3 regions of the Streptomyces gamaensis genome follow, and region 3 is predicted to be linked to each of the others. Evidence: riboswitches for the same ligand, from Rfam matches in the RefSeq annotation. Region 3 holds a riboswitch; each other region holds the start of a gene.

Region 1 (2,251 bases), on a different contig from region 3:
GGTGGCGTCGTAGCCGACGAGCTCCGGGCCGATCTGCTCGATGACGGCCAGCACGGCCTTCTCGACACCCTTGCCCAGGTAGCGGCTGTTGTCCCCGTCACGGAGCTCGATGGCCTCGAAGGCACCGGTCGAGGCGCCGGACGGCACGGCGGCACGGCCGGTGGAGCCGTCGTCGAGGCCGACCTCGACCTCGACCGTGGGGTTGCCTCGCGAGTCGAGGATCTCGCGAGCTACGACGACGTCGATGGACGGCACGAGGGTCTCCTTCGTGTGTGTCTGGAGTTCTGCAGCACGAGCCTAACGGGCCCCGGAGGGTCGCCCTGCCGTTGGAGTGTCCCCCGGACCGAAAATTGCCACAAAACCCGAGATCACGGGATCAATGACCGGAGTGTTCGCTGAGCGGGGAAGTGGCTCTTCGCCGGTTTCCCCCGGTGCTCCGGGGGGCGTGTCCCGGCCCCCGGAAACGGCGGAGCCCCGCTCCGGCGCGCGCTCGGGGAGAGTCGCGCCGGAGCGGGGCGTGCCGCTGCTGCGTGCCCGGGACCGCCGGGCGTACCGGGCCGGACGGGCCGGCCCGGCGGGGGTCAGCGCAGGTGCAGCTGCTGGCCCTCGAAGATGAGGTTGGCGTCCTCGACGGTGTCCTTGTTCAGCTCGTAGAGCTTCTGCCAGCCGCCCTTGACGCCGTTGGCCTCGGCGATCAGCGACAGGGTGTCGCCGGACTTGACCTGGTACTCGCCGTCGCCCTGCTTGACGGGCTTGGGGGCGGCGTGCTTCGGCGCGGCCTGCTGCTTGGGGGCCGGGGCCTCCTCGGCGACCGGGGCGGCGTGCTTCGGCTTGGCCGTCTTGGGGGCGGCCTGACGCTCGCTGCGGTCGGCGTGGGACTTGGCGGAGCGCTGGGACTTCGAGGACTGCGAGGACTTCGAGGAGCCCGACTCCGGGTTCACGTCGGCCTTGGGGCCACCGGAGGTGAGGCCGCCCGCACCGGCGCAGCCCCAGGCACCCGGGCCCTGCATGGCGAGGAGCTTCTCGGCGACGGCGATCTGCGCGGACTTGGAGGCGAGGTCGGCGCGCGGGGCGTACTTCTGGCCGCCGGCGGCGTTCCAGGAGGACTGGGAGAACTGCAGGCCGCCGTAGTAGCCGTTACCGGTGTTGATCTTCCAGTTGCCGCTGGACTCGCACTGGGCGACCTTGTCCCAGGTCTGGACGGAGGCTGCGTTGGCGGAGGTGGCGACCATCAGCGGGGCGGCCACGGCGGCGCCGGTGACGCCGGCGAGCGTGACGATACGGACGGCCTTGGACGGACGACGATGCTTGCCCTTGGACATAAGTCGTTTCCTCACCGACGCCTGCGAGGTGAGCTGTCGGGTTCGGACTGTGAGTTCGCCCGGCCTCGTGTGCGCTGCACACTCGGCTTCACCCCAAGCCGTCCCGGTCCTGCGGTCGGTGACCGTCGGTCCGTTCCGGCGCCTACCTTGGTTCCCCCGCTCCTGCCTACGGCGCTTTCGCGACGACTCCGACGACCGCCGGCAGGATTCGGCGTGGCGGCCGTGGTGCTCGCGGTGGCGAGCGGTCATGACGGTAAACACAGTCGGCGTCAGGCATCAAACCCCTCTTTCCAGCCACAGTTGACGCGCGTTACCCCGAGGAACTCTGTGTTTTCGCAGGTGGGAGGGGGTCCTAGGGCTCTGGGAGGGGCCCGTTCCGGCGGAAGTCAACGAGACCCATGTCTCACTTTCGACTGGAACGGACATTCCCCGCGAACTACCGCGCCAGAACCGCACTATTTGCCGACATCAAGCCTCTGACCAGGAAGGATCAGGTTGGGATCGCTTCCGACAACTTTCTCATTGCGCTCGTACAGGGAATGCCAGCCTCCGGTAACGGAGTGCTGGTCGGCGATGACTGACAGGTTGTCACCGGGACGCACGGTGTAGTTGTCCACCTTGCCGGTGATGTCCGTACGGGCCGAGCCGCCGCTCCGGGAGGCGTGCCCCGTATCGGTGCGCGAGGGCTCCAAGGGGCCCGTGGAACCCGAGGGGGCCGAGGGATCCGGCGCGCGGTGCCTGCCGGTGCCCGGGGCGGGCTCCGGGGTCGCCCGCGGGGCCTGCGCGGAGGGCGCGTTGGGGCTCGCGGTGCCGGGAGTGTCCGCCGGGGCGTTCCGGGTCGGGATGGCGGTGGGGTCGTCGGTGGGTGTGCTCCGGGGGGCGCTCGCCGGGCCGTTCGCGGCCGGGCTCCCGTCAGCGGCGCTCGGGGA
Region 2 (2,251 bases), on a different contig from region 3:
GGCTCGCGCTGCCCCACGCGCGGTTCGTGCTGCGCCAGCCGTCGCTCGACGGGCCGGTCCGGGGCACGCCCACCGATCTCGGCATCCACGCCGGGGAGTTGGAGCGCGCCCGCGGGACGGTCGAGGCGCTGCTCGCGCGGTACACCGGGCACGGTCCGCAGCGGATCCGGCGGGACACCGAGCGCGAGACCGTGCTCGACGCGGCGGCGGCGAGGGCCTACGGGCTGGTGGACCACGTGGTCACCGGCCGCCGCGAGCAGGCCGCCCGGTTCGGGGCGGGGCGGTGACCGTGCTGCCTCCCGAGCTGCCGCCGCTGCCCGCGCTGACCCGGGCCGAGGGCGAAGTGATCGATTGCTATCTGCACGTACTGGATCTTCTGGGCCGGATCAACCCCGCACGCGCGCACGGCACGTACAGCGGGCTACGGGCGGCGCAGACCCTCGTCGTCGCGGCCGGCCGGCTCCGCGAGGCCTTCGAAGTCATGCACGAAAGGGGCGAACGGGAGTTGCATACGGGCACCTTGGCGCGAGCGATGCGGGTCCTGGACGGCGAACGGCGGGCCGCGCGGGTGACGTTGCCGCCGAGCGAGGGCCCCGGGCACACGTAGCCACACCTAGTACCACTGACGGAGCCGGCCTGGACACCGTGCGGGGGCCGGTCGCTCGCGGGCACGCACAGCCTTCCGGAGTGCCGTACAAGCTCCCAGGCCAGGGGCTCAGCAGGGCCGGGCGAGGAGGGTCAAATCGCCCCGCGTCCACCCGAATTGCCTGGAAGTGATCAACGTCACATACCCCCGGTTCCGGTCGGAATCCGTACCCGGGCTGGGCAAGATCCCGTCGACGACAAGACCCCGCCACCGCGGCGGGGCGGTCCAGGCGGACGCCGAACCCTGCCGCCGCCGGGATGCCGGGTCGAGCGAACTCATCGGCAGGGATGGAGGACCCGAGCACGGCGGGACGACCAAGCGTAGTGCCGGTCGGCCCTTGGGGTGAAGCCGTCTGCACACGGCCGGGCATTCTTCGCCTGCCCGAACCCGACAGGTCATCCTTCACAGGCGGCTGACGAAGGGTAGACGCATGGGCGCGCACAAACGTCCGTCACTGCTGTCCAGGGCCGGGGCTGCCTCGGCCCTCACACTCGCCGCCGTCGGCGCCTCGGTCGTGGTACCGGGCGCGGCGAGCGGCGCCGAGGCCTCCCCGCTGTCCGACCGGGCCCTTGAGATCGCGGCCTCGAAACAGGGCTCCCCGTACCAGTGGGGCGCCACCGGCCCGTACCGCTTCGACTGCTCGGGGCTGACCCTGTACTCCTTCAAGAAGGCCGGCAAGCGGCTGCCGCGCACCGCGGCCCAGCAGTACAACAGCACGCGGCACATCTCCCGGGCCGCGCGCGAACGCGGTGACCTGGTCTTCTTCTTCTCCCACGGGCGCGGTGTCTACCACGTGGGGATATACGCGGGGGACGGCAAGATCTGGCACGCGCCGAAGACCGGGGCGGTGGTCCGCCTGGAGCGGATCTGGACCAACAGCGTCTGGTACGGCCGGGTGGACTGACCACCCGTCGCGCGGCGGCGCCCCGCACGCCGCCGCGCTCCCGTTCCCGGAAGATCCCGAGGACCCCGAAGATCCTTGGATCCTTGGGACTTTGTCAGGCCCCGGTCCGCACCGGAACGCTCCAGGGCAGCCGGATCCACACGGTCTTGCCGCCGTCCTCGGCCGGGGTGAAGAACAGCCTGCCGCCGCGCTCGGCGGCCAGCCAGCGGACGATCACCAGCCCCCGGCCGTTGTCCTGCTGGACCGCGGCGGGCAGCCGCCGGGGGTAGCGGGGGTGGCTGTCGGTGACCCCGACGTACAGCTGGAGACCGTCGTCGACGAGGACGTCGACGGTGAAGGTCGGCGAGTCGCCCCGGGTGTGCAGCACGGCGTTGGTGGCGAGTTCGGAGACGACGAGCCGGACGGTCTCGACGGTGTCCGTGCGGTCCGGCCCGTCCGGCCCCTCGGCACGCGCCCACTCGGCGAGCACCCCCGTGACATAGCGGCGCGCGCGGGACACCGAGGCCGGGGTGCTCGCCAGCGTGACGGTGGCTTCCTGGCGGTCCGCCATGACAGTGTCCCCATTCCGGCGTTTCTCCTCGCGACAGAGTGCCACTGAAATCACCCGGGACGGCGGCGATCGCCAGGATATGCATATATCTGTCGCTCGAAGCGGTGAAGTCTGCGACGGCAGACCGGATTTGGACGGCAGACTGTCCCTC
Region 3 (2,251 bases):
GTTCCTCGGTGAGCCGGCTGCCCGGCGGGAAGGTGCCGGAGACGATGTCGTCACGGATCGCGGTGCACACGGCGTGGGTGGAGATCCGGCGGCCGTCCCGCACCGCCTCGCCCTCGCCGCTCACGTACGGCCCCGCATGGGTGTACCTCCGCAATGGACCGCGCGACGCGGCCGCTTGACACCTGTTCAGCGACTCTATTGCAGACACCCGCGATTTCCGATGGTGCCCGGGGGACGGACGACTGGTTTTGGCCAGGACGGGCCGTCGCGTCACCGCGGCACGGCGGACGTCAGAGGTCCACGCCGTGGCCGCGCAGATAGGCGACCGGGTCGATGTCGGAGCCGTACGTGGCGGCCGTACGGGCCTCGAAGTGCAGGTGCGGGCCGGTGACGTTGCCGGTGTCGCCGGACAGGCCGATCTGCTGGCCGGGAGTGACGCTCTGGCCGACGGAGACGGATATGGACGACAGGTGGCCGTACTGGGTGTAGGTGCCGTCGATCATCTTGATGACGACGTTGTTGCCGTACGCGCCGCCCCAGCCGGCCTCCACGACGGTGCCCAGGCCCACCGCGTGCACGACGGTGCCGGACTCGGCGTGGAAGTCGACGCCGGTGTGGCTGCCGGAGGACCACAGGCCACTGCTCGCCTTGTATGAGGTCGAGACGTACGAGCCGTCGACCGGCGAGACGAAGGTGTTCAGGCGCTTGCGCTCGGCCTCGCGGGCGGCACGCGCCTTCTCGGCGCGCTCGGCCTCCGCCTTGCGCGCGGCCTCGTCCGCGGCCTTCTTGACCTCGGCGGCCCGCTGCTTGGCCTCGGCCTCGGCCCGCAGTCGCGCCTCGGCCTCGACGGCGGCGCTGCGCTGCACGTCGGCCTGCTCGCTGATGCGGTCGGCGATGTCGTCGGCGATGACGACGGCCTGGGTCAGCCCCGTGTCCTCGGGGTGCGGGACGTCGTCGGTGGCGGCGAGGGCGGGGGCCGCGAAGCCCGCGACAACCCCTCCGGCCGTCAGGGTCGCGACGCCCGCCAGCTGCGCTCCGGCGCGCACGGCGCCCTTCGGACGACGGTGTTTCCCGGTGGCACGGGTGAACGCCATGGGTACGGCTGGTCCTTTCCTTCCTTCTCGCCTACCGGGTTAGCTGACGGGTTCGGAGCAGGAAGGTCTCCTACGGGCCCCTCCTCGCAGAGGGCCCCGATTCACCCCAGGGAACCTCTCGCGACGCACGCGCCACGAGAAGGGCGGGTCCCCGGCTCCCCTGGCTCGCGCCGTACGGGGACTCGGCGATGACTGCCCGGGCCGCGGATGCGGCTCGCACCTGACGGACAGCCACCCAGACGCTAGACGGCGCCAGTTTCGAACCACAAACAGAAGTCGGGTTTTGTGGCGCACGCCACAGTGCGGGACTGCAACCTCTCCAGCGAAACGGACATAAGGGAGGCACGCGGGGCGCTTGCCCTCGCGTGCCTCCCTCCCGGCTTCCCGCCGCGTCGCGCGTGGCTGAAAACCGGTCAGCCGCTGACGACGACCGACACGTCGCCGATGCCGAGCGCCCGGACCGGCTCCGCGATCCGCGCGGCGTCGCCGACGAGCACCGTCACGAGCCGGTCGACCGGGAAGGCGCTGACCGCGGCGGCGGTCGCCTCCACGGTGCCGGTCGCCGCGAGCCGCTCGTACAGACCGGCCTGGAAGTCGTCCGGCAGGTGCTGCTCGACCTGGTCGGCGAGCGTGCCCGCGACGGCCGCCGCCGTCTCGTACTTGAGCGGCGCGACACCGACGAGGTTCTGCACGGCGACGTCGCGCTCGGCGTCGGTCAGGCCCTCGGCGGCCAGGGTGCGCAGCACCGTCCACAGGTCGTCCAGGGCCGGGCCGGTGGACTCGGTGTCCACGGAGCCGCTGATGGCGAGCATGGCCGCGCCGGGCCGTCCCCCGGGCCCGGAGAGCAGCACCTGGCCGAAGGCCCGCACGCCGTAGGTGTAGCCCTTCTCCTCGCGCAGGACGCGGTCCAGGCGGGAGGTGAGGGTGCCGCCGAGGCAGTAGGTGCCCAGCACCTGGGCGGGCCAGACCGCGTCGTGCCGGTCGGGGCCGACGCGGCCGATGAGCAGCTGGGTCTGCACGGCGCCGGGCCGGTCGACGATGACGACGCGGCCCCGGTCGTCGGCGGTGACCGGGGGCACCGGGCGGGGCTCGTGGGCGCCGCCGGTCCAGGCGCCGAGGGAGTCGGCGAGCGCCCCGTCCAGGTCGACGCCGGTGAA

The links. A riboswitch is a leader RNA that binds a small molecule or an ion and turns the genes downstream of it on or off. The one in region 3 is predicted to bind cyclic di-AMP.
Region 1: it holds a riboswitch for cyclic di-AMP, as region 3 does, so the genes downstream of both, ACFP1Z_RS18375 (transglycosylase family protein) here and ACFP1Z_RS26150 (M23 family metallopeptidase) in region 3, are expected to answer to the same signal.
Region 2: it holds a riboswitch for cyclic di-AMP, as region 3 does, so the genes downstream of both, ACFP1Z_RS25035 (C40 family peptidase) here and ACFP1Z_RS26150 (M23 family metallopeptidase) in region 3, are expected to answer to the same signal.

Annotation. Positions count from the first base shown of each region.
Region 1 is NZ_JBHSPB010000010.1:176,635-178,885, reverse strand. Features, by position in the region: gene eno (phosphopyruvate hydratase) at 1-255, opposite strand, end outside; gene ACFP1Z_RS18375 (transglycosylase family protein) at 582-1,322, opposite strand; cyclic di-AMP (ydaO/yuaA leader) riboswitch at 1,326-1,506, opposite strand; gene ACFP1Z_RS18370 (LysM peptidoglycan-binding domain-containing protein) at 1,778-2,251, opposite strand, start outside.
Region 2 is NZ_JBHSPB010000017.1:107,416-109,666, reverse strand. Features, by position in the region: gene ACFP1Z_RS25045 (ATP-dependent Clp protease proteolytic subunit) at 1-287, shown strand, start outside; gene ACFP1Z_RS25040 (hypothetical protein) at 290-607, shown strand; cyclic di-AMP (ydaO/yuaA leader) riboswitch at 905-1,073, shown strand; gene ACFP1Z_RS25035 (C40 family peptidase) at 1,077-1,550, shown strand; gene ACFP1Z_RS25030 (ATP-binding protein) at 1,645-2,100, opposite strand.
Region 3 is NZ_JBHSPB010000019.1:61,299-63,549, forward strand. Features, by position in the region: gene ACFP1Z_RS26145 (GntR family transcriptional regulator) at 1-124, opposite strand, end outside; gene ACFP1Z_RS26150 (M23 family metallopeptidase) at 291-1,094, opposite strand; cyclic di-AMP (ydaO/yuaA leader) riboswitch at 1,109-1,292, opposite strand; gene ACFP1Z_RS26155 (M16 family metallopeptidase) at 1,508-2,251, opposite strand, start outside.